DNA from 3 places in the Rhizobium sp. NLR10b genome. Region 2 is predicted to be linked to each of the others. Evidence: predicted binding sites of a transcription regulator. Region 2 holds the regulator's gene; each other region holds the start of a gene.
What was found. Region 2 encodes LexA, which represses DNA repair genes until DNA is damaged. Its sites were predicted from a motif close to TGTTCNNNNTGTGTTCNG; they were not measured.

Region 1 (7,696 bases), on a different contig from region 2:
CTATGCGGCCACCTCGGAAATGCACGACGAGGCTGCCTTCAACGCCGTTCCCGAAGCCGAGCGCCTTTCCGCTCGCGGCATCGAGGTTGGCCATATCTTTTACTTTGGCACGAAATATTCCGAGCCCATGGGCGCGAAAGTGCAAGGACCGGATGGCAAGGAACATTTCGTCCACATGGGTTCCTACGGTATCGGTCCGACACGCCTTGTTCCCGCCATCATCGAAGCATCGCATGATGAGAACGGAATCATCTGGCCGGCATCGGTCGCACCCTTCGATGTCGTCGTCATCAACATGAAGGTGGGCGATGAGGCCTGCGACGATACTTGCGAGCTGATCTACGCCGCGCTGAAAAAGGCCGGCAAGGATGTGCTCTATGACGATACCGACGACCGGGCCGGCACGAAATTCGCGACGGCCGACCTGATCGGCGTACCTGTCCAGATCATCGCCGGGCCGCGTGCGGTCGCGAACGGCGAGGTCGAAGTGAAGGACCGCAAGACCGGCGCCCGTGAAACGATGACCATCGAAGCGGCGATCAACAGGTTCGTGGCTTAAGGAAACGGAGGCGAAATGGCAGAGGCAGCAGTGGACCGGAGTTCAAAATCCGGCTTGGGTCCGGCTGGCAAGCCATTTTCCACCTTTGAGCGCCTCGTGGCGTGGCGTTATCTGCGCGCCCGCCGCAAGGAGGCCTTCATCTCGGTCATCGCCGGCTTCTCCTTCGTCGGCATCATGCTCGGCGTTGCGACGCTGATCATCGTCATGGCCGTCATGAACGGCTTTCGCACCGAACTCGTCTCGCGCATCCTCGGCATCAACGGTCATATGATCGTGCAGCCGGTCGACGGACCTTTCACTGATTATGCGGATCTCGCCAGCAGGCTCGCCGCCGTGCCCGGCGTCAAGATGGCGCTGCCGCTGGTCGAAGGCCAGGTGCTCGCCTCCGCCCAGGCTGGCGGCAGCACCGGTGCGCTGGTGCGCGGTGTCCGCGCGGAAGATCTGACCAAACTCAAAGCGGTTTCTGAGCATATTAACCCGGGCGACATGGTGGGTTTTGCTTCCGGCCAAGGCGTGTTGATCGGCACCCGCATGGCCGACCAGCTCGGCCTGCGCGTCGGCGACCTGATTACGCTGACGTCGCCGGATGGTGACATTACGCCGATGGGCGTCAGCCCGCGCGTCAAGTCCTACAAGATCTCCGGGCTGTTCGAGATCGGCATGTCCGAATATGATTCCTCGATCATCTTCATGCCGCTCGAGGAGGCGCAGCTTTATTTCAATGCCGAGGGGCTGGTGCAGTCGATCGAGCTTTTCGTCGATCACCCCGACGATATCGATGCTCTGAAGCCCAAAGTGGAGGAAGCGGCAGGCCGTCAGATCAACCTCACTGACTGGCGCCAGCGCAACCAGACCTTCTTTTCGGCGCTGCAAGTCGAGCGCAACGTCATGTTCATGATCCTGACGCTGATCGTGCTGGTGGCGGCGCTGAACATCATCTCCGGCCTCATCATGCTGGTGAAGGACAAAGGCAGCGATATCGCCATCCTGCGCACCATGGGCGCCAGCGCCGGCGCCATCATGCGCATCTTCTTCATGACCGGGGCGGCCATCGGCATCGTCGGTACTCTTGCCGGTGTGCTGCTCGGCGTTCTCGTCTGCGTCAATATCGAATCCATCCGCCAGTTCTTCTCCTGGATATCCGGCACCGTGATTTTCAATCCCCAGGTCTATTTCCTCAGCCAGCTGCCGGCCGAGATGGATATCAGCGAAACGATCTCGGTGGTCGTCATGGCGCTCAGCCTCTCCTTCATCGCCACCATCTTCCCGGCATGGCGCGCCTCCAGGCTCGATCCGGTGCAGGCCCTGCGCTACGAATAAGGAATGCCGCATTCATGAACCGCAACGTCGTCCTCAAGCTTACCGGCGTCGAGCGCCATTACGGGCAGGGTGATACGCTGCTCACGATCTTGAAGGGAGCAGATTTCTCGCTGTCGAAAGGGGAGATCGTCGCCCTCGTCGCCCCCTCCGGCACGGGCAAGTCGACGCTGCTGCACGTGGCAGGCCTGCTCGAGCATCCGGATGGCGGCGAAGTCACCATCAACGGCCATGCCTGTGACGGTCTTTCCGACGAGAAGCGCACGGCGATCCGCCGCCGCGAGATCGGCTTCGTCTACCAGTTCCACCATCTCCTGCCGGAATTTTCGGCGCTTGAGAACATCATGATGCCGCAGCTGATCGCCGGTCTGTCCTGGAAGGAAGCCCAGGAGCGAGCCGGTCAGCTCCTCGACTATATGCGCATCGGCCATCGCGGTTCGCATCGCCCGGCCGAGCTTTCAGGAGGCGAACAGCAGCGTGTCGCGATCGCCCGCGCCGTCGCCAATGCGCCGACGCTGCTTCTTGCCGACGAGCCGACCGGCAATCTGGATCCGGAAACGGCAAGCTACGTCTTCGATGCGCTGGAGGCGCTAGTGCGCCAATCTGGCCTTGCCGCCCTCATCGCCACTCACAATCACGAACTCGCCGGCCGCATGGATCGGCGCGTCACGATCTCCGATGGCAAGGTCGTCGACTTCTAGCTCGACTACGGGACGACCAGCCCGCCGCGGTAATCGAGCACATAAGCCTTCCGCCCGGCGACCATGATGCATTCATGGCCACTGAATCGCTCGCAGCCGCCTTCGCTGCGGTCGACATAGCGGCCGAACGGATGATCGAATTCCATTCCGCCGAGAAAGCGGCCCTCCCGATACATTGCCGACAGCGCCGCCTTGATCACGGTCCCGGCGGCTCTGCCGTCGATGAGATCGGACGCGACGACGCAGCCGAAATAATTCATCGCCCAGACGGGTTCGCCGGTAAACCAAACCACTTCCTGTCCGGCGAAATCGGTGCCGCCGAAATAGCTGTCCAGATAACGCCAGTCGCCGCTGAAGTAGCCGATATCATGGGCACCCGGTCGGCAGGGCGGGCGAGGCACACCGCCGCCGACATAGGTCGCGGCTTTCGCCTCTACGATGAAGTCGTTCAGCACCGCGGTGTCGAGCATGATCATCTTCCTCCCTGTCTCATCTGATACGGAAATAGCAGAAGACAGAGAACATAAGAAGTACAAAAGGCCGAGCATTGCTCGATCGCCTTGGGGCAGGTGCATCAGACATCGGATGCGCTGTATGGATCCGTTCGGCAGGCGATGTCGGGCCGGTCGCGCGGAGCATGTTCAAAGCCAGCGCTGAAGCTGTTCGATTCGCAGCACGGAACCCGCATCTTTCAAACGCAAGCGCGAAGGAAAAGATTCCTGTTGACATCGGAACATAGATGGAACAAAGTGAAAACATAACGAGTAAAGGAGAGCCAGATGACTGACATGATCCGTGATATCGCAGCATTCACCTCCATCGCAATGTTCGTTGCCAGCTTCTCGCTTATCGTCATCGCGATCTAAAGTTTTCAGGGGATCGCATGGCAGTCATGCGGTTCACACGCGGGTCTTCTTCTGGACATCATCGCCCTCAATGCCGACAATGCATCCGATTCATTTCGGCTGATTGGGAAGGCATATCATGGCGGAGACGGAAAAGGGTTCAATGGGTGAGGCGACCGGCGGCACGCCGGGCTTCATCCACCTGAGGGTCCACTCCGCCTATTCGCTTCTTGAGGGCGCGCTGCCTCTGAAGAAGATCCTCTACAAGGCGACCGGCGACAGTCAGCCGGCGATCGCCATTACCGACACCAATAATCTCTTCGTCGCCCTTGAATTCTCCCAGAAGGCAATGGACGAGGGCCTGCAGCCGATCATCGGCTGCCAGGTCTCGATCGACATGGAAGACGGATTGGAAAGCGAAAAGCGCGGCGGTCAGCCGGCCCTGATCAAGCTGCCGTCGATCGTTCTTCTTGCCGCGACGGAGGCTGGTTACGAAAGGCTGGTCGATCTCGTCAGCCGCGCCTATCTCGGCGGCGATAGCAACCAGGCCATTCATATCAGAGCTTCCTGGCTGGAAGAGGCAGGCACGGAAGGGCTGATCGCCTTGACCGGCGCGGTGACCGGGCCGGTCGACGCGGCTGTCAGGGAAGGTCACCACGCCCAGGCGGAAGCCCGGCTGCTCACGCTGAAGCGTCTCTTCGGCGACAGACTCTATGTCGAGCTGCAGCGGCACGGCACCTACGACAGGCGGCACGAACAGAAGATCGTCAGGCTTGCTTACACGCATGACCTGCCGCTCGTCGCCACCAACGAAGCCTTCTTTCCGACCCGCGACGATTACGACGCCCATGATGCGCTGATGGCGGTTGCGCATAACGCCATCGTCTCCGACGATAGCCGTTTTCGCCTGACTCCGGATCACTACCTGAAGAGCCGGGCCGAGATGGCCAAGCTCTTTTCCGACCTGCCGGAAGCGCTTGAGAACACAATCGAGATCGCCAGGCGCTGCTCCTTCGTGCTGAAAACGCGAAAGCCGATTCTGCCGCGTTTCACGGGCGCCACCGACGATGCCGAGGAGGCGGAACGCGCCGAGGCAGGCGAATTGCGCCGCCAGGCAGTGGAAGGGCTGGACATGCGGCTTTCGACCCTCGGCATGTCGCCCGGTTACGAGGAAAAGGATTATCGCGAGCGGCTGGAATTCGAGCTCGGCGTCATCGAGCGCATGCGCTTCCCAGGTTACTTCCTGATCGTTTCCGACTTCATCAAATGGGCCAAGCAACATGATATTCCCGTCGGTCCCGGTCGTGGCTCGGGCGCGGGTTCGCTGGTCGCCTATGCCTTGACGATCACCGACGTCGATCCGCTCAGGTTTTCGCTGCTGTTCGAGCGCTTCCTCAATCCGGAACGCGTCTCGATGCCTGACTTCGACATCGACTTCTGCCAGGACCGCCGCGAAGAGGTGATCCGCTACGTCCAGGCGAAATATGGCCGCGAGCAGGTGGCGCAGATCATCACCTTCGGTTCACTGCAGGCGCGCGCCGCCCTTCGCGACGTCGGACGCGTGCTGGAAATGCCTTACGGCCAGGTCGACAAAATCTGCAAACTCGTGCCGAACAATCCCGCCAATCCGACGCCACTCTCAAAGGCGATCGAAGAGGAGCCGAAGCTGCAGGAGGAGGCGGCGAAAGAACCGGTGGTGGCGCGTTTGCTCGACATCGCCCAGAAGATCGAAGGGCTTTATCGCCACGCCTCGACGCATGCCGCCGGCATCGTCATCGGCGACCGGCCGCTGTCCAAGCTGGTGCCGATGTATCGCGATCCGCGCTCCGACATGCCGGTTACCCAGTTCAACATGAAGTGGGTGGAGCAGGCCGGCCTCGTCAAATTCGACTTCCTCGGTCTGAAGACACTGACTGTGCTGAAGGTCGCCGTCGATTTCGTCGCCAAGCGCGGCATCAAAGTCGATCTTGCGGCCATTCCTCTCGACGACAAGCCGACCTACGAGATGCTGTCGCGCGGCGAGACGGTTGGCGTGTTCCAGGTGGAAAGTGCCGGCATGCGCAAGGCGCTGATCGGCATGAAGCCGGACTGCATCGAGGATATCATCGCGCTGGTGGCGCTTTACCGCCCGGGCCCGATGGAGAACATCCCGACCTACAATGCCCGCAAGCACGGCGACGAAGAGCTGGAATCGATCCATCCGATGATCGACCACCTGCTCAAGGAAACGCAGGGCGTCATTGTCTACCAGGAACAGGTGATGCAGATCGCCCAGGTCCTGTCGGGCTATTCGCTTGGCGAAGCCGACCTTCTGCGCCGCGCCATGGGTAAAAAGATCAAGGCGGAGATGGACCAGCAGCGGGAACGCTTCGTCGTCGGCGCCGTCAAGAACGGCGTATCCAAGCCGCAAGCCGACAACATCTTCGAACTCCTGGCGAAGTTCGCAAACTACGGCTTCAACAAGTCGCACGCCGCCGCCTACGCCATCGTCTCCTACCAGACGGCCTACATGAAGGCGCACTATCCCGTCGAATTCCTCGCCGCCTCGATGACGCTCGACATGTCCAACACGGAAAAGGTCAATGATTTCCGACAGGACGCCAAGCGGCTCGGCATCGAGGTGATCGCGCCTTCGGTGCAGACCTCCTTCCGCCATTTCGAGACCGGCGACAATCGTATCTACTATGCGCTGGCTGCCCTCAAAGGGGTCGGCGAATCCGCCGTCGACCACATCGTCGAGATGCGTGGCGACAAGCCTTTTGCCAGCATCGAGGATTTCTGCCTGCGCATCGATCCGCGCCAAGTGAACCGCCGCGTGCTCGAAAGCCTGATCTATGCCGGCGCCTTCGATTGTTTTGGCACGGACCGCGCCCAGCTGGCCGCCGGCCTCGACCGCATCCTCGGTTATGCCCAGCGCGCCCAGGAAAACAAGCTGAGCGGTCAATCGGACATTTTTGGCAGCGCACTAAACTCAGGTCCGGAGAAGATCTCCTTGCCGCCCTATTCACCCTGGCTGGCATCGGAGCGTCTGCTCAAGGAATTCCAGGTGCTGGGCTTCTATCTGACGGCCCACCCGCTCGATTCCTACAACAACATCCTGCAGAAGATGCGTGTGCAGACCTTTGCCGAGTTTTCTCAGGCGATTAAGCAGGGGGCTGCCAATGCGCGCCTTGCCGGAACCGTCATCTCCAAGCAGGAGCGCAAGACCCGCACCGGCAACAAGATGGGCATCATCGTCTTTTCCGATTCCTCGGGCCAGTTCGAGGCGGTGCTGTTTTCGGAGATGCTGAACCAGTATCGCGACGTGCTCGAGTCCGGGAAATCCTTCCTGCTGACCGCGACCGGTGAGGAGCGGCCGGAGGGCATCGGTCTGCGTATCCAGACGATCCAGTCGCTGGAGGAAAAGTCGCTCCAGATGCAGAAGGCGCTGCGCGTCTATATCAGAGATTCCGGGCCGCTGAAGATGGTCGCCGGCCATCTGAACGCCAAGGGCGACGGTCTCGTTTCCTTCATCGTCATCAAGGAGGACGGCAAACGCGAGGTGGAAGTGGCGCTGTCGGAGAAATACCGCATCACTCCGGAGATTGCTGCCGCTCTTCGCGCCGCGCCCGGCGTCGTCGACGTCGAGCTTGTCTGATCAACCCAGTTGATCGTGATCAACCCGGTCGATCGTAATCAGCCCGGTTGATCTCATCACCCACGGGTGATCGTGATGAAATCCGTGCCCTCACCGGTTTCGCGACCAAGGCCGGTATCGGAGATCGTCAACGTCGAGCCGGGCGCGATCAGCGCGTCGATCCTGCGGCGTGTTTCGTCGGGGATCGTGATGCGGCTCAGCGAACGGGCGATCGGCCTGCCTGTGACGATCGAACTTTCCTGATTGGTGATCCCGAGCCGCTTCATCGTCTCGCGGGAGAGATTGTTCTCGAGCGTGATGCCCAGCCAATCCGCCGTGCCGGCATGTTCATCGACGGCATGCAGCGTGAAGAAATGCGTGCCGAGTGCTAAGTCCGGATCGGCGATCGTCACCGGGGCCTCGAAGATCGGCCTGAAGGCCTGACGCACCATGATGACGCCGTTCGGCGGTTCACCCTTGCCGGCGGCGGAATAGACCGATGTGAGAAGTCTGTCGGAGACCAGGCTCCTGTCGCCGGCAAATTCCACCGGCCGCAGCATCTTGAAGGCGTTGATCGCCTGCACGGTCGACGGACCGAGCAGGCCGTCCGGACCGCCGGCGGAAAAGCCGAGCTGATTGAGTAGCGTCTGGATGTCGA
Region 2 (7,696 bases):
GCGCGACTTGTTCGGCGTGCCGTCGAGCTCGATCATGATGTTGTCGATCTGAATCTGGTTTTCGGCGTCGATGCCGCCGATCGCGTCGAAGATCTCGGTGTTGGCGGCCTCGACCGCCTTTTCGACGCCCTTGCCGAGATAGCGCTTGCCGCCGTCGCGCAGCTCAACCGCCTCATGCGCGCCCGTCGAGGCGCCCGAGGGAACGGCCGCGCGGCCCATGCTGCCGTCTTCGAGATAGACGTCGACTTCGACGGTGGGGTTGCCACGGCTATCGAGGATCTCGCGGGCGATGATATCGGTGATTGCAGTCATGGGTTCTTCCTGCTCGGTGGGTGATAAGTCGTTCGAAGCCTGTCATAATCGAAGGCGTGCAAATTACAATGCCGCAATTTCCGGCCTCCGAACCAGCATTCCGTCGTGGCCTAAACCACGAACATGTCAGCTTGTTGAACGTCAGGACTTGGCGATCGCATCGAAGGCAAGCAGCTTCTCGAGCAGTCGCGGCATGTCCTTGAGATAAACCATATTCGGGCCATCGGACGGCGCGTTGTCGGGGTCCTGATGGGTTTCGAGGAAGACGCCGGCAATTCCCGTCGCCACTGCCGCGCGCGCCAGCGTTTCCACGAACTCGCGCTGGCCGCCGGAGGAATCGCCCTGCCCGCCCGGCTGAGCGACGGAATGCGTCGCGTCGAAGATGACGGGAGCGCCCATCGCCGCCATAATCGGCAGCGAGCGCATGTCGGAGACCAGCGTATTGTAGCCGAAGGAAGCGCCACGCTCGCACAAGAGCACATTCGGATTGCCGCTGGCGTTGAGCTTCTTCAGGACGTTCTTCATGTCCCAGGGGGCGAGGAACTGGCCCTTCTTGACATTGACGGCACGGCCGGTCCTTGCGGCGGCGATCAGTAGGTCGGTCTGACGGCAGAGGAAGGCCGGGATCTGCAGGACATCGACCACCTTGGCCACCTCGGCGCATTGCTCGGCCGTATGGACGTCGGTTATGACCGGAAAGCCGAATTCCTTCTTGAGGTCGGCAAAGACCTCCATGCCCTTTTCCAGGCCGATGCCGCGCTCGGCCGAGAGCGAGGTGCGGTTGGCCTTGTCGAAGGAGCTTTTGTAGACAAGACCCATGCCAAGCTTTGCGCAAAGCTCCTTCAGCGTGCCGGCGACCATGAAGGCGTGGTCCCGGCTCTCCATCTGACAGGGGCCGGCAATCAGCGACAGGCGGGCGGTATTGGAAAAGGTGACCTGACCTTCGCCTTCGCCGATCCTGACTTCGGAATTCGTGTCGGTGCTCATCGTGTTTCCTCGAAGGCGAAGAGCGCACCCTGCCCGGGCGTAGACTTCACCAGAATGCGATTGTTCTTGCGCGTGAATGTGATCCCGTTAGCACCCAAATGCGCTTCTGTCACGGCAAGATCGGCGACGGTGAAGAGGATTACCCGGCCGCGCAGACCACGATCGGCGGATGAGACGGCAAGCTCGAAATAGGCCTCCAGCCCTTCGGGCGTCATCAGGCTGATCTTCGCATTTGATGCCGCGATATTCACGCCGAAACCGGTTTTCTCCGCCGCCGCCTGCCCTATCGCAAGTCCGACGAAGGCGGCGAATGCCGCCGGGTCCGGCGCACAAAGCGCGATCTCGGCAATGCCGATCACGCCATTGGCATGCGTCTCCAGCGCGGCGCGATCTGTCGGGAAGGAATTGATGCGCTGGCAGGTAAAGAGAAAGAAATCGGGTGCGCGCAGATCAGCTGCAAAGGCCAGCTTGAAGCTGCCGACGGTCTCCGAACCATCCGGCATCCGCATCGGCCGGCTGAATTGCAACATCTCGCCGGCGCTCGCGCCGTTGCTGACAAAGCGCTTATGATCGAGGCCGGCATCCTCGCTGAGGAAGGCCAGCGCAGACAATCCCTCCTCGCCGCAGCGGAAGCGGAAGGCGCGATTGCGGGCGATGAAGACATTGCCGTGGCGGGCCGCTGCCTCGCTCTCCTCGACGCTCGCCACGCCAAGCGGCTCCAGATAGGTCTTGTCGGCGAAAAAGACGCAGGCATTCTCCGTTCCGAAGGGATGGCGCCCATCGGCGGCGACGGTGAAACCGAGCTTGCCGAGCCTCTCACGCGCCAGATCGATATTGACCACCGGCAGCACGACGTGATCCAGCGGATGCGACTTGGCGGAATGCGCGTTCATGATATCCTCCTGAAAGGGGCAAAGATGTGCGACAGCCCCTCCCCGAATGCAAGCGATGTGCGCCAATCCCGTCGAATGAAATTAAAAATCTCGACGAGTTGGCCCGAAGTTTTACGGAAATTTAGCTACTTGCGGAACACATATGGAACATATAGTGTCTGTTCTGGATTTGTTTCAATCAGGGGTCTGACGTCGATGCTCACGCGCAAACAACAGGAGCTTCTCCTTTTCATTCATGAGCGCATGAAGGAATCCGGCGTCCCTCCCTCCTTCGACGAAATGAAGGATGCCCTGGATCTCGCCTCGAAATCCGGCATTCACCGCCTGATCACGGCGCTCGAGGAGCGCGGCTTCATTCGCCGGCTACCGAATCGCGCCCGGGCGCTTGAAGTGATCAAGCTTCCGGAGGCCTATAACCCCAGCCTGCAACAGCGCCGCGGTTTTTCGCCGAGCGTCATCGAGGGCAGCCTCGGCAAACCCCAGCCGGTCGCCGCCCCCGCTGCCGCAAAGCCGGTCGCCGACAACGGCAACTCTGTCTCCGTGCCGGTCATGGGAAGAATCGCCGCCGGCGTTCCGATCTCGGCGATCCAGAACAACACGCATGACATCATCATTCCCGCGGACATGCTTGGCTCCGGTGAGCACTACGCGCTGGAGGTCAAGGGCGATTCGATGATCGACGCCGGCATCTTCGACGGCGACACCGTGATCATCCGCAACGGCAGCACCGCAAGTCCCGGCGACATCGTCGTTGCCCTCGTCGACGACGAGGAAGCAACGCTGAAACGCTTCCGCCGGAAGGGCGCCTCGATCGCGTTGGAAGCCGCCAACCCGGCTTACGAGACCCGGATTTTCGGGCCGGACCGCGTCAAGGTGCAGGGCAAGCTCGTCGGCCTCATTCGCCGTTATCACTGACAGCAGCCGGACCGGATTCGGTAAAACTGTCTTTGCGCCAATCATAGGCGCGATGGCGCATCCATGGCCGCGATAGCGCCTCGAATGCGGTTGCGACCTGCAGGCCGGCATCGGCGAAGCGCAATTCGACGGAACCGGTCCTGCGGAGCGTCTCGCCGGTGAAGAGCGTCCCGCCTGAACGGCAGCTGTTGAAACGCAGGCGGACTGAGGTCACGACGATATCGGCCGTATCGCAGGCCGGGCCGAGATAGGCGGCATTGTCGATGACGGTGACGATATGGCCATTGCCGAGTCGTGATGTGCACCACGCCTTCTTGACGCAGGAAAACCGGTTTGCTTCACCGCCTGCTGCGGCTGCCCGCATCGCTGCGCTCGCTTCGTTCTGCTGATCGCGGGAAAGCCTGACTCGGCGGTCTTCTCCTTCCGGCGGGATAGCCGGACCATCCAGCATCTTCGGTGGAACATGTGTCGGCAGGACCAGCGCTCGCTGCCACTGGTCGAAGATGAAATCCGGCGGGTTTTCACGGTTGGACGCGATTGCCTCAGCCGCAACGACCGCAACCAGACCACCATCCTCCGAAATCACCAGATCCGGCGGGCGGGGAGCCGGCAGCAGCAGTACGGTGAGTGTCGAGACGGCGATGATGGATGTGCCGACATGGCGCAGCCGGGTGCGCAGCAGCGTCAGCAGCAGAAAGCCTGCCACCGCCACTGCGAAATACCAGGCGGGCAAGCGGCCGATGCCGATATCGCCGCCCCAGCCGGACACCGTCTTGGCAACCGCAATCACCAGATCGAGGCCGAATCCGACCGCCGTCCAGAGCGGAGCATCCAGCCCGAAGGGCATGAGCAGCATCGCCAGCAGCCCGGCCGGCATGACGATGAAGGAGATGATCGGCATCGTCGCAAGGTTTGCCGGCAGGCCGTAAGCCGTCAGGCGATGAAAATGCTCGATCGAAAACAGGGCGGTGGAAAAACCGCCGATCAGCGAGGTCAGGAAGACGCCGCCGAAGAAACCGGCGACGACAACCACCGGCCTGATGATCGGCAATTTCAGGAAAGCGTTTTCACGGACACGCCTGTCCTTCCACAGCTGATAGCCCGATACCAAAGCCAATGTCGCGGCAAAGGACATCTGAAAGCTCGGTCCCAATACTTCCGAAGGTGAAATGGCGATGATGATGAGCGCAGAGAGAACGACATTGCGCAGGCTGATCGACGGCCGATCGAAGAAGACGGCAATCAGCATGATGGTCATCATGATAAAAGCGCGCTCGGCCGAAACCCCGAAACCGGAGATCAGGTAATAGGCGGTGACGGCCATGAGCGCACCGGCGGCGGCGATCTTCTTTGTCGGATAGGCTTGGGCGACGCCGGGAAAGAGGCAGAGCAGCATGCGGAAGCCGACGAAGAAGATGCCGGCCGACAGCGCCATGTTGAGGCCCGAGATCGCGACGATATGGGCAAGGCCGGACTGGCGCAGCGCCTCCGTCGTCGTCTTCGAGATGGCGCGCCGTTCATCCGTCACCAGAGCAGCGGCAAAAGCGCCGGTATCGCCGGGCAGGATCGATCTTATGCGGTCGCCGATGCTGCTGCGCAGCCGGTAGAGCCATTCGAACAGAGCGTCCGACGTCGAGCTGGCCGCCTGCGGGCCTGCCTCCAAGTCGAGTTTCTCCGGCGCACCATAGAAGAAACCGTTGGCACCGATGCCGTCGAAATAGGCACCGAAGGAGAAATCGTTGAGCGCGGGAAGTGCGGGGCCCGCCGGCGGTGTCAGCCGTGCCTTGCCGGTGATGATGTCGCCGATTTCGAAAGGCGCATCGGCGCCCCGGACGATCGCGGTGATGCGTCTCGGCGGCCGTTTCAGCTCCGGAGCCTCGGTGCCTGTGACGGCAAGAATGTAGCGCCAGCGCCCGCGGCCGTCCCCTTCCCGCCGTTCGACACGGCCGGTCACCGTCGTCGTCACGGATGAATCGAGGATCACCGTCGAAGCCCGCCAGCTCTCAAACTGAGCCGAGAGCATGCCGCCGGCGAAAAGTGCCAGCGCCATCAAACTTGCGCGCAAGGCCGGCCGGCTGGGACCGGTGAGGAAAACCGCGGCCGCCGACACCAGCAAGCAGAGCAGCGATGGAACGAGGGGCAAATCCGATGCCGCAAGAAACCAGAAGGCCGAGCCGGCTCCGAGGAAGACCGGCGAGAACAGCAGCATTCGGCCATAATCGGCCTCTTCGCCCAGCATGTAGGCTCCGGCAGGCAGCGATTGCCGGGCGGCGGCCAGCAGCCGATGACGCAACGGGGTCTGCGACTGCGTCCTTACCGATTGAGTCACCACCGCAGGCGCAGGAAAATTCGGCGGATCGGCAAGGCCGGCGCCCACTTGCGGCCGCAATTCGGCTGTCGTCTGTTCCTGCATGCGCCGCCCAAAATGACCCCCGCGAAGTCGCCAGAATGCAACCTTCACGCAAATCCGGCAAGAATAATCGGTTGAAATACGAAGGAAAAACCAAAGGAGCAAAAGGCAAGTCGAATCATCGGCTTCCGTTATGCGTGCGGCTCATCGCTGCGGTGCCTAAAAGGTGATGCCGCAATGCACAAAATGCCATCACGGTAACTTGGCATTAGCGTCACGATCATATAGCTATCGGAAAGGACGCTTAACCCCTATGGCGCTTTTGTGGCGCCACCGACATTTCGGAGGATCAGCATGACGGATCAAAGCGCTACAATAAAAATCGGTGACAAATCAGTCGACCTCGCCGTTAAAAGCGGCACGATCGGCCCGAGCGTCATCGACATCGGTGCCCTCTACAAAAACACCGCTTCCTTCACTTACGATCCGGGCTTCACCTCGACCGCATCCTGTGAATCCAAAATCACCTATATCGACGGTGACGAAGGTGTGCTGCTGCACCGCGGCTATCCAATCGAGCAGCTTGCCGAGCACGGCGACTTCCTCGAGGTCTGCTACCTCCTGCTCTACGGCGAACTGCCGACGGCCGCGCAGAAGAAGGACTTCGACTATCGCGTCACGCACCACACGATGGTGCATGAGCAGATGAGCCGCTTCTTCACCGGCTTCCGCCGTGATGCGCATCCGATGGCTGTGATGTGCGGCTGTGTCGGCGCCCTGTCGGCCTTCTATCACGACTCCACAGACATCACCGATCCGCACCAGCGCATGGTCGCCAGCCTGCGCATGATCGCCAAGATGCCGACGCTTGCCGCTATGGCCTACAAGTATCATATCGGCCAGCCCTTCGTTTACCCGAAGAACGACCTCGACTATGCGTCGAACTTCCTGCGCATGTGCTTTGCCGTCCCCTGCGAGGAATATGTGGTCAATCCGGTGCTTGCCCGCGCCATGGACCGCATCTTCATCCTGCATGCCGATCACGAGCAGAACGCTTCGACCTCGACCGTCCGTCTCGCCGGTTCGTCGGGCGCCAACCCGTTCGCCTGCATCGCCGCCGGCATCGCCTGCCTCTGGGGCCCCGCCCATGGCGGCGCCAACGAAGCGGCTCTCAACATGCTGACGGAAATCGGCACGGTCGACCACATTCCGGAATATATTGCCCGCGCCAAGGACAAGAACGATCCGTTCCGGCTGATGGGCTTCGGCCACCGCGTCTATAAGAACTACGATCCGCGCGCCAAGATCATGCAGAAGACGACGCATGAAGTGCTTGGCGAACTCGGCATCAAGGACGATCCGTTGCTGGAAGTTGCGATGGAGCTGGAGCGCATCGCGCTCACCGACGAATATTTCATCGAGAAGAAGCTCTATCCCAATATCGACTTCTATTCCGGCATTACGCTGAAGGCGCTGGGCTTCCCCACCACCATGTTCACCGTGCTCTTCGCGCTTGCCCGCACCGTCGGCTGGATCGCCCAGTGGAACGAGATGATCGAGGATCCGGAACAGCGCATCGGCCGTCCGCGCCAGCTATATGTCGGTGAACCGAAGCGCGACTACATCCCGGTTTCGAAGCGCTGATCGCTTCAGAGCTCAAAAGAAACCCGGTCAGGAATGGCCGGGTTTTTTCTTGTTCAAAACGTCGAGAAGGATTTCGGCAGCCTGTTCGCCGGGCGGCTTTTCCGTCTGCATGCGCTGCCAGATGAGCTCGTAGCCTTCCTTCATCGCCTTAAGCTGATAGGTGTCGGCCGACAGCCTTTCCATCCAGCGCGCAAGGCTTGCGCCGCGAACGACATCGTTCAGATATTCCGGCACGACCGGGTAATCCGCGATCAGGTTCGGCAGCGCGCCGGTCCAGGTCTTGATGCCCGATGTCAGCATGCGCATGATCCAGTCGACCTTGTAGGCGGAGACGACGGGAACGTCGGCAAGGGCGAGTTCGAGAATAACGGTTCCGGACGCCGCCATGGCCGCATCGGCCTCGGCAAAGGCCTTCCATTTTGCTTGCGCGCCGACGACGATCTCTGGCTTTACCGCCCACGCCGCCGTGATTTCGCGGACAAGCGCTTGCCTGTGCGTCACCGTCGGCAGAATGAAGCGTGTCGGCCCATTGCGGGCGACGATTTCATTCGCGGCGATCTCGAAGTAAGGCAGAAGCTTCTGGATCTCGGAGGAG
Region 3 (7,696 bases), on a different contig from region 2:
TGTCAGCTCGCGGATGATCAGGATGTCGAGGCCTTCGACCAGTTCCGGCTTCAGCGACGAGGCCGAGGCGAGCGCCGGGTAGCAGATAGCAGGGCGCAGGTTTGCGAAGAGTTGCAGATCCTTGCGCAGGCGTAGCAGACCGGCTTCCGGGCGCACGTCGTAAGGCACGCTATCCCACTTCGGCCCGCCGACGGCGCCGAACAGAACGGCATCGGCGGCAAGCGCCTTCTGCATGTCGGCTTCCGAGATCGCCGCGCCATGGGCATCGTAGGCGCAACCGCCGACAAGACCTTCATCGGTGACGAAACCGGCATTCATTGCCTCGTTCATATAGGCGATGATCTTGCGGACCTCGCCCATGGCCTCGGGACCGATGCCGTCACCCGGCAGCAGGAAAAGATTGCGCGCTGTCATGAAACCCTCCTGGAAAAACAAGTTGCGGTTTCTTAGACCCCGGAAATGGGCATTTCAAGCGAGAGAAGCGGTGAATCGGTACGCTTCATTTCCGGTCGCGATGGTTGCTCCTGTGGCCGCAAACGGATTAGAACAGCCGTCACAGTTTCATTTCCTGGAGGTTCCCATGGCTTCAGCACCTCTCCATCTCGACACGCCTCTGGTTCGGACATCCCCTGGCTATAGCGCCAGCGGCAAGCCGCTCTGGCTGAAGCTCGACGCATTACAGCCTTCCGGCAGCTTCAAGCTGCGCGGTGTCGGCCGGCTGTGCCAGCACGAGGTGGAAGATGGTGCCCGCGAGATCTTCTGCGCCTCCGGCGGCAATGCCGGCATTGCTGCGGCTTATGCCGGCCGGGCGCTCGGCGTGCCGGTCACGATCGTCGTGCCGGAGACGACGGCGGCGGATGTGCGGCAGACGATTGCCGCAACCGGCGCCAATGTTCTCGTCCATGGTTCGGCTTTCGATGAAGCCAACGCTCATGCGGTCGAGCTCGCAGAGAGCCGTAAGGCGACCTATGTGCACCCTTTTGACCATCCGCTTCTGTGGGATGGTCATGCCACGCTGATCGACGAGGTGGTGGCGAAGGGCGTGACATTCGATTGTGTCGTCACCAGCGTCGGCGGCGGCGGGCTGCTGGCCGGCATTGTCGAGGGGCTGAAACGGAACGGGCTTTCCGACATCCCCGTCATCGCCGTCGAAACCGAAGGGGCGGCTTCGTTTCATGCCAGCCTCAAGGCCAATGAACGCATCTCGCTTCCAGCGATCACCTCGATTGCAACGTCGCTCGGCGCAAAGCAGGTGGCGCAGCATGTCTTCGAGCTGCCGAAGCAGCACCCGATCGAAAGCGTTGTCGTCAGCGACGCCGATGCCATCGCCGCCTGCCTGAAATTTGCCGATGCGCATCGCATCCTCGTCGAGCCGGCCTGCGGCGCCGCCCTTGCCGTTGCCGATGTGCATGCCGGACTGCTTCAGCGTTTTGACAATCCGCTGATCGAGGTCTGCGGCGGAATCGGCGTGTCGCTGGAAAAACTGAGGGTCTGGAAAGAGAAGTTTTTCTGAGTTGCGCCAGTTACAGCGTCCTTTGCGCGCGTGAGATGCGCGCCGCTATAAAGAAAAAGCCGGGCAAAAGCCCGGCTTAATCGATCGGCAATTGGTCAGAGCTTAAGCGGCCCAGGGGTGCGACGCGACGTTCTTCTTTTCGAACTCGTCGATCGCCTTGCCCTTTTCCAGGGTCAGGCCGATATCGTCGAGGCCGTTCAGCAGGCAGTGGCGCTTGAACTCGTCGAGATCGAACTTGATCGAGCCGCCATCGGGGCCGGTGATCTCGAGGTTCTCGAGGTCGACCGTCAGGATGGCGTTGGAGCCGCGCGAGGCGTCGTCCATCAGCTTGTCGAGGTCTTCCTGGCTGACCTTGATCGGCAGGATGCCGTTCTTGAAGCAGTTGTTGTAGAAAATGTCGGCGAAGCTGGTGGAGATCACACAGCGAATGCCGAAATCGAGCAGCGCCCAGGGAGCGTGCTCGCGCGAGGAACCGCAGCCGAAATTGTCGCCGGCGACAAGGATCTTGGCATCGCGATAGGCTGGCTTGTTCAGCACGAAATCGGGATTTTCGGAGCCGTCTTCATTGTAGCGGGCTTCGGCGAAAAGGCCCTTGCCGAGACCCGTGCGCTTGATGGTCTTCAGATAGTCCTTCGGAATGATCATGTCGGTGTCGATGTTGACGACCGGCAGCGGCGCTGCAACGCCCGTGAGCTTCACGAATTTATCCATGACCCATGCTCCATTTCAGCAAATGTACTTTCCTGAATGTGCATCTAGTCCAGTTTTTTGCCGAAATGAAGGAGAATCTTTCTAAAGCGTACCGCGATCTTTCAGATTCGCTTGCTACGCTTTAGGTCTGGTCTGCCGCATGTCGTTCTCGCAAAACCGCTGCACACTATTGCGCGAACTGCTTTCAAATGGCGGCCACGCGACGTTTCGCGTGACCTGGCGACGGTACGCGTCCGGTTATTTGGCGGGCGCGTTCAAGCCCCAGAGCACGCCGAACGGGTCGCGAAGCTGGCCGTAGCGGTCACCCCAGAACATCAGTTCGACCGGCATGACGACTTCGGCGCCGGCGGCCACCGCACGATCCCACCAGAAATCGATATCGTCGATGACAAGCTGGATGGCAAAGCCTTCATGACCTTTGAAGGGATGGCCGTGTTCGGGATAGGCATCCGCCAGCATCAGGGAGCTGCCATTGATATAGAGATGAATATGCATCGTCCGGCCGCTTTCATCGACCGGTACCCTGTGGGCCTCTTCGGCGCCGAAGGCCTTCTTGTAGAATTCCGCGGCCTTCACCGCGCCGTCGACCGTCAGATAGGGCAGCAGGCCATTCTTCACCGGCGGTAACTTGGCCGGCTTGTTTTCCGTCGTATCCATGCTCGTCCTCCATCGTTTTTGAGCGCCGGCAGAATGCCCGGCTGCTTCAAAGACGTATCACGGAAGCATGATGCGACAGTGTCGCCAATTTTTTTGAAAGCAGGCCTCAGAGATCGATGATCGTGCCGCGACCGTCGTTCCAGATGCGCATCTCCGGCTTGCCGTTGTTTGCCTTGGCGCGGACCGGAGCGAGCTTCATCTTCATCGAAAGCGCGCGTCCGACCATGAGCACGGTCAGGATGCCGCCGACAGCAAGCGTCACCGAGAAGGTGAGAAGCAGCATGGCGACAAAGAAGGTGGCGCCGGCCAGCATGAAGAAGATGGAGCGAATGTTCTGCATGGGTTTGAGACCTTTCTACAGAAAGGAATGTGGTCCTTCCTTTTCCTCTCTGCAAGGCAAGCATGGCTTTTTGTTGTCTTGCCGGGCTTTGCGAAGCTTGGCACTAATGGATGATGAACCAAACCAAACCTTTCCGCTCCGCAAGTCTGCGCCGCTCGGTGCTGAGCGTGCCAGCCATCAATCTCCGCGCGCTCGAAAAGAGCCGTTCCCTTGATTGTGATGCGGTTATTTTCGATCTGGAGGATTCCGTCGCGCCCGAGAACAAGGGCCATGCGCGGGAAAATCTGCGTGCTTTTTTTGCCGGACCGCCGCTCGAGGGCAAGGAAAGGATCATTCGCATCAATTCTTTGTCATCCGGATTCGGGGCGGCAGATCTCGATCTGGTCAAGGCGCTGTTGCCCGACGCCGTTCTCCTGCCGAAGGTGGACGCGCCTCGGGATATCACCGACATCGGCGATCTGCTTGCCGATGCGGATGCCCCGGAGGAGTTGCGCATCTGGGCCATGATCGAGACGCCGCGCGGCGTGCTGAATGCCGGAGCGATTGCTGAAGCCGGCTGCATGCTGGGGGCGCGGCTCGATTTCCTGGTCGTCGGCCTCAATGATCTGCGCAAGGAAACCGGCGTCCTGCCGCAGCCGGGGCGAAGCTTTCTCGTGCCTTGGCTGATGCAGGTCATTCTGGCGGTCAAGGCCTATGGGCTTGATGCGCTCGACAGTGTCTTCAACGATTTCCGGGATGACGAAGGTTTCGATGTCGAATGCGGGCAGGGGCGCGCCATGGGTTTTGCCGGCAAGATGCTGATCCATCCCGCGCAGATTGCGGCCGCCAACCGGCATTTCGGCCCGAGCCCCGAGGAGATTGCCGAAGCGCAGGCAATCATATCAGCCTTTGCCGATCCGGCTGCCCAAGGCCTGAACGTCATCAATGCGAACGGGCGGATGATCGAACGGCTGCATCTTGTCCAGGCCGAAGCTCTGGTTCATAAAGCTCGCCTGATTTCTGCAAGAAAGCCCGCCTGATGAAACTCTACCGCTTCCTGACCGGCCCCGACGACGCTTCCTTCTGCCACAAGGTCACCGCCGCCCTCAACAAGGGCTGGTCGCTGGAGGGCCCACCGACCTATGCCTTCAATGCCGCAACCGGCGCGATGCAATGCGGCCAGGCCGTCGTCAAGACTGTCGAAGGCAAGGATTACGATCCGGAGATGAAGCTCTCCGAGCAATAGCGCGTTCTGCCGAACGCACGGTTTCAGCGCTCGGCGGCTTCCTCGGCGCTGGCCTCGATCCGCTCCATATCCTCATCGCTCAGTCCGAAATGGTGGCCGATCTCGTGGATCAGGACGTGAGTGATGATATCGCCGAGCGTCTCGTCGTTTTCTGCCCAATAATCGAGGATGGGGCGACGGTAGAGGCGAATGCGGTTCGGCATTTCGCCGGTTTCCACGGTGAAACGCTCCGAAATTCCCCTGCCTTCGAAAAGGCCGAGCAGGTCGAAAGGCGTTTCCAGCGCCATATCCTCGAAAACGTCGTCATCGGGAAAATCCTCAATCTCGATCGTGAGATTGGTCGTCAGTTGGCGGAATTCATCCGGTAGATGGCTGTAAGCCTCCATGGCCAGCGACTCGAAAGTGCTGATCGTCGGCGCATGGCGGTCCCGCCAATCATCGCTCAGGTCTATGCGGGCCATGAATATTCCTTCCTTTGCGGGCCCATATAGAACCTTTGCCGCCGATTTTCGAGTGCGGAATCAAAGGCAGGAATAAATTCATAGAAAATGGTTGTTGACTCTTCTTCAGCTCTCTGGAATCCATAAGAACATAACAGGAACAATACGGACGGAGTAAACGCCATGGCGCAGAACGCCCTGGCGCGCGAGCGGCTTTTTGCGCTCCGCGAAACCATCGCCAAGCTGGAAGGAAAGCCTGCGCCGGCGCTTGCGGCAGCGGAGCGGGAAGCCCTGGCTTCGGGTGAGACCGGGCGGCAGGATGCGGAACGGAATGGACGCAGACAGCGCTTGTCGTTTGGGGTGGCATCGCTCGACGAAGCGATGGAGGGCGGGCTGCCGCTCGATGCGATAACGGAAATCCGTTCGGCGCTTTTCCGGGATGCGGGAGCCGCCAGTGGGTTCGCCCTTGCGGCCGCAACGCTGCTGCAGCGGGTGGAGGAGGAGGCGAGCGACTGTTCGCCAATACTCTGGATCGGCGATCCGGTCTCGACGATGGAGGCCGGCCTTCCCTATGCGGTGGGTCTGCAGGATTTCGGCCTGCGGCCTGAGCGTTTCCTGCAGGCTTTGCCGCGCAAGCTCGATGAGGCGCTCTGGCTTGCGGAAACCGCGCTGGAAAGCGGCGCCTTTTCGGTGGTCATCCTGGAGATGAGGGGCAATCCCGCGCATGTCGGTCTGACCGAGAGCCGGCGGCTCGGTCTTCGCGCCAAGGCGGCCGGCCGGCCGCTCTTCCTGCTTCGGCAGGCAGGAGAGGAGGAGGCGAGCAGCGCCGCCTTCCGGCTGCTTGCCGAGCCTGCGCCAGCCGGCATGCGGGCTCTGCCGGGTGGATCGAGACTTGCCGGCAGCATCGGCAATCCGGTTTTTCATCTCAGCCTGGAGAAGAGCCGCAACCCGGCTCCGCTCTCCCTTCTTCTGGAGTGGAACCCTCATGAACGTCAGTTTTTCCCCATCAACGAGCCAAGGCACGCTCTTACTCCAGACGAACGGTCAGCGTATCCTGGCGCTCAGCTTTCCGCACCTTTCGACGGACAGGATCGCCCGCAGAAAATGGGGCCTCTCCTGGCGTTCGAGAGGGCGTCCTGAGGCTGCGCCGATCGTCTGCGCCGGAAAGCACGAAAATGCCATGCGGCTGATGGCGCTGGACGAGGCCGCGGAGGCGCTTGGCCTGAAGAAGGGCCAGGGTGTCGCGGAAGCGCGCGCCATGCATCCGAAACTCGATATCGTCGAGGAGGATCCGGCCGCCGATGCGCGGCTGCTCGAAGCCATCGCCGACTGGTGCGACCGCTATACGCCGTTGGTGGCGATCGACGGACGGGACGGGCTGTTTCTCGACATTAGCGGCTGTGCCCATCTTTTCGGCGGCGAGAGAGCGCTGCTGAAGGATATTCTGCTCAGGCTTTTCCATATGGGGCTCGACGTCCGGGGTTCGATCTCCTCTTCGCCCGGCCTTTCCTCGGCCGTCGCTCGTTTTGGCAATGGCGGCGTCATCGAAGACGAGGAAATGGAGGATATGCTGGCGCCGCTGCCGATCGCCGCGCTTCGGCTGAACGAAGACACCGTGGCATCGCTGAAGAAGCTCGGGCTGAAATATATCGGCGATGTCATGAATGCGCCGCGGGCGCCGTTGACCCGCCGTTTCGGGGCAAGCCTGCTATTGCGGCTCGATCAGGCGCTCGGACATGATGAGGAACCGGTTTCGCCGCGCCTGCCGGTTGCGAGCCTTTCGGCCGAGCGGCGGCTGGCCGAGCCGATCGGCACCGAAGAGGATATTCTCGTCCTTGCCGGCCAGATCGCCGTGTCGCTGAAACCCTCCCTGGAAGCCCGCGGCGCCGGCGGCCGCGTCTTCGAACTCGTGCTGTTTCGGGTCGATGGCCGGGTTTTCCGGATTTCGGTCGGCGCTTCACGGCCGCTCAGGGAGCCGAAGCGGATCGCGGATCTTTTTTCCCAGCGTCTGCAGGCAATTCATGACGATCTCGATGCCGGATATGGTTTCGAGATCCTGCGGCTGAATGTCGTGCGCCATGAGCCCTTCGAAGGAACGCAGGGCGATTTCGACGGCGGCCGGCAAAGAGAGATCTCGCTTGCAGCTTTCATCGACCGCGTCTCGGCTCGCCTTGGCGCAGACTGTCTCCAAAGCTTTCAGCTCCGTGAAAGCCATGTGCCGGAGCGTGCGGTTATCATAACCCCACTCATGGGGAGTTTTCCGGCGCATCGCAGGAGCGAGGGAAGCCGTCTTTCCGCCGCTCGCAGCGAGCGGCCTCTGAGGCTTTTTGCCCGACCGGAACCGGTGGAGGCCTTGCTCGCCGAAGTTCCGGAAGGGCCGCCGCAAAGTTTTCGGTGGCGCCGCATGCAGCATCAGGTTCTGCGCAGCGAAGGCCCGGAACGGCTTGCAATGGAGTGGTGGATCGATGGCGCCGACGCCAAAACGCGTGACTATTTCCGTGTCGAGGACAATGCCGGGCATCGTTTCTGGATTTACCGCGAAGGCTTTTACGGTGAAGAGCCGCCGCCGCGCTGGTTTATGCACGGGATTTTCGCATGAGCGCGGCGCCTGCATTTTTCGAGATCGGCGCCCGCACCAATTTCTCCTTTCTGGAGGGTGCTTCGAAACCTGAGGAAATGGTGGTGCAGGCCGCGGCGCTGAAACTTTCCGGTCTTGGAATCGCCGACCGGAATTCGGTTGCCGGCGTCGTCCGGGCGCATGCGCAGGCGCAGGAGATCGAAGAGAAATTCAGAAGAAGGCACGAGAAGAA

Region 1: dnaE (DNA polymerase III subunit alpha) is a predicted target of LexA. The motif match lies at 3,307-3,324, and genes of this name have one in related genera.
Region 3: HJB91_RS30650 (ImuA family protein) is a predicted target of LexA. The motif match lies at 5,032-5,049, and genes of this name have one in related genera.

What each region holds. Positions count from the first base shown of each region.
Region 1 is NZ_JABDWV010000015.1:89,251-96,946, forward strand. It holds gene proS (proline--tRNA ligase) at 1-559, shown strand, start outside; gene HJB91_RS23355 (lipoprotein-releasing ABC transporter permease subunit) at 575-1,879, shown strand; gene HJB91_RS23360 (ABC transporter ATP-binding protein) at 1,894-2,577, shown strand; gene HJB91_RS23365 (DUF5680 domain-containing protein) at 2,583-3,047, opposite strand; gene dnaE (DNA polymerase III subunit alpha) at 3,562-7,059, shown strand; gene HJB91_RS23375 (L,D-transpeptidase family protein) at 7,116-7,696, opposite strand, start outside.
Region 2 is NZ_JABDWV010000007.1:207,210-214,905, reverse strand. It holds gene eno (phosphopyruvate hydratase) at 1-312, opposite strand, end outside; gene kdsA (3-deoxy-8-phosphooctulonate synthase) at 454-1,299, opposite strand; gene HJB91_RS13780 (VOC family protein) at 1,296-2,192, opposite strand; gene lexA (transcriptional repressor LexA) at 2,388-3,107, shown strand; gene HJB91_RS13770 (ComEC/Rec2 family competence protein) at 3,088-5,520, opposite strand; gene gltA (citrate synthase) at 5,812-7,101, shown strand; gene lpxB (lipid-A-disaccharide synthase) at 7,129-7,696, opposite strand, start outside.
Region 3 is NZ_JABDWV010000006.1:277,742-285,437, reverse strand. It holds gene leuB (3-isopropylmalate dehydrogenase) at 1-414, opposite strand, end outside; gene HJB91_RS12200 (pyridoxal-phosphate dependent enzyme) at 581-1,513, shown strand; gene leuD (3-isopropylmalate dehydratase small subunit) at 1,616-2,224, opposite strand; gene HJB91_RS12190 (glyoxalase/bleomycin resistance/extradiol dioxygenase family protein) at 2,462-2,881, opposite strand; gene HJB91_RS12185 (hypothetical protein) at 2,988-3,221, opposite strand; gene HJB91_RS12180 (CoA ester lyase) at 3,335-4,240, shown strand; gene HJB91_RS12175 (DUF1737 domain-containing protein) at 4,240-4,446, shown strand; gene HJB91_RS12170 (metallopeptidase family protein) at 4,470-4,907, opposite strand; gene HJB91_RS30650 (ImuA family protein) at 5,070-6,026, shown strand; gene HJB91_RS12165 (Y-family DNA polymerase) at 6,067-7,485, shown strand; gene HJB91_RS12160 (error-prone DNA polymerase) at 7,482-7,696, shown strand, end outside.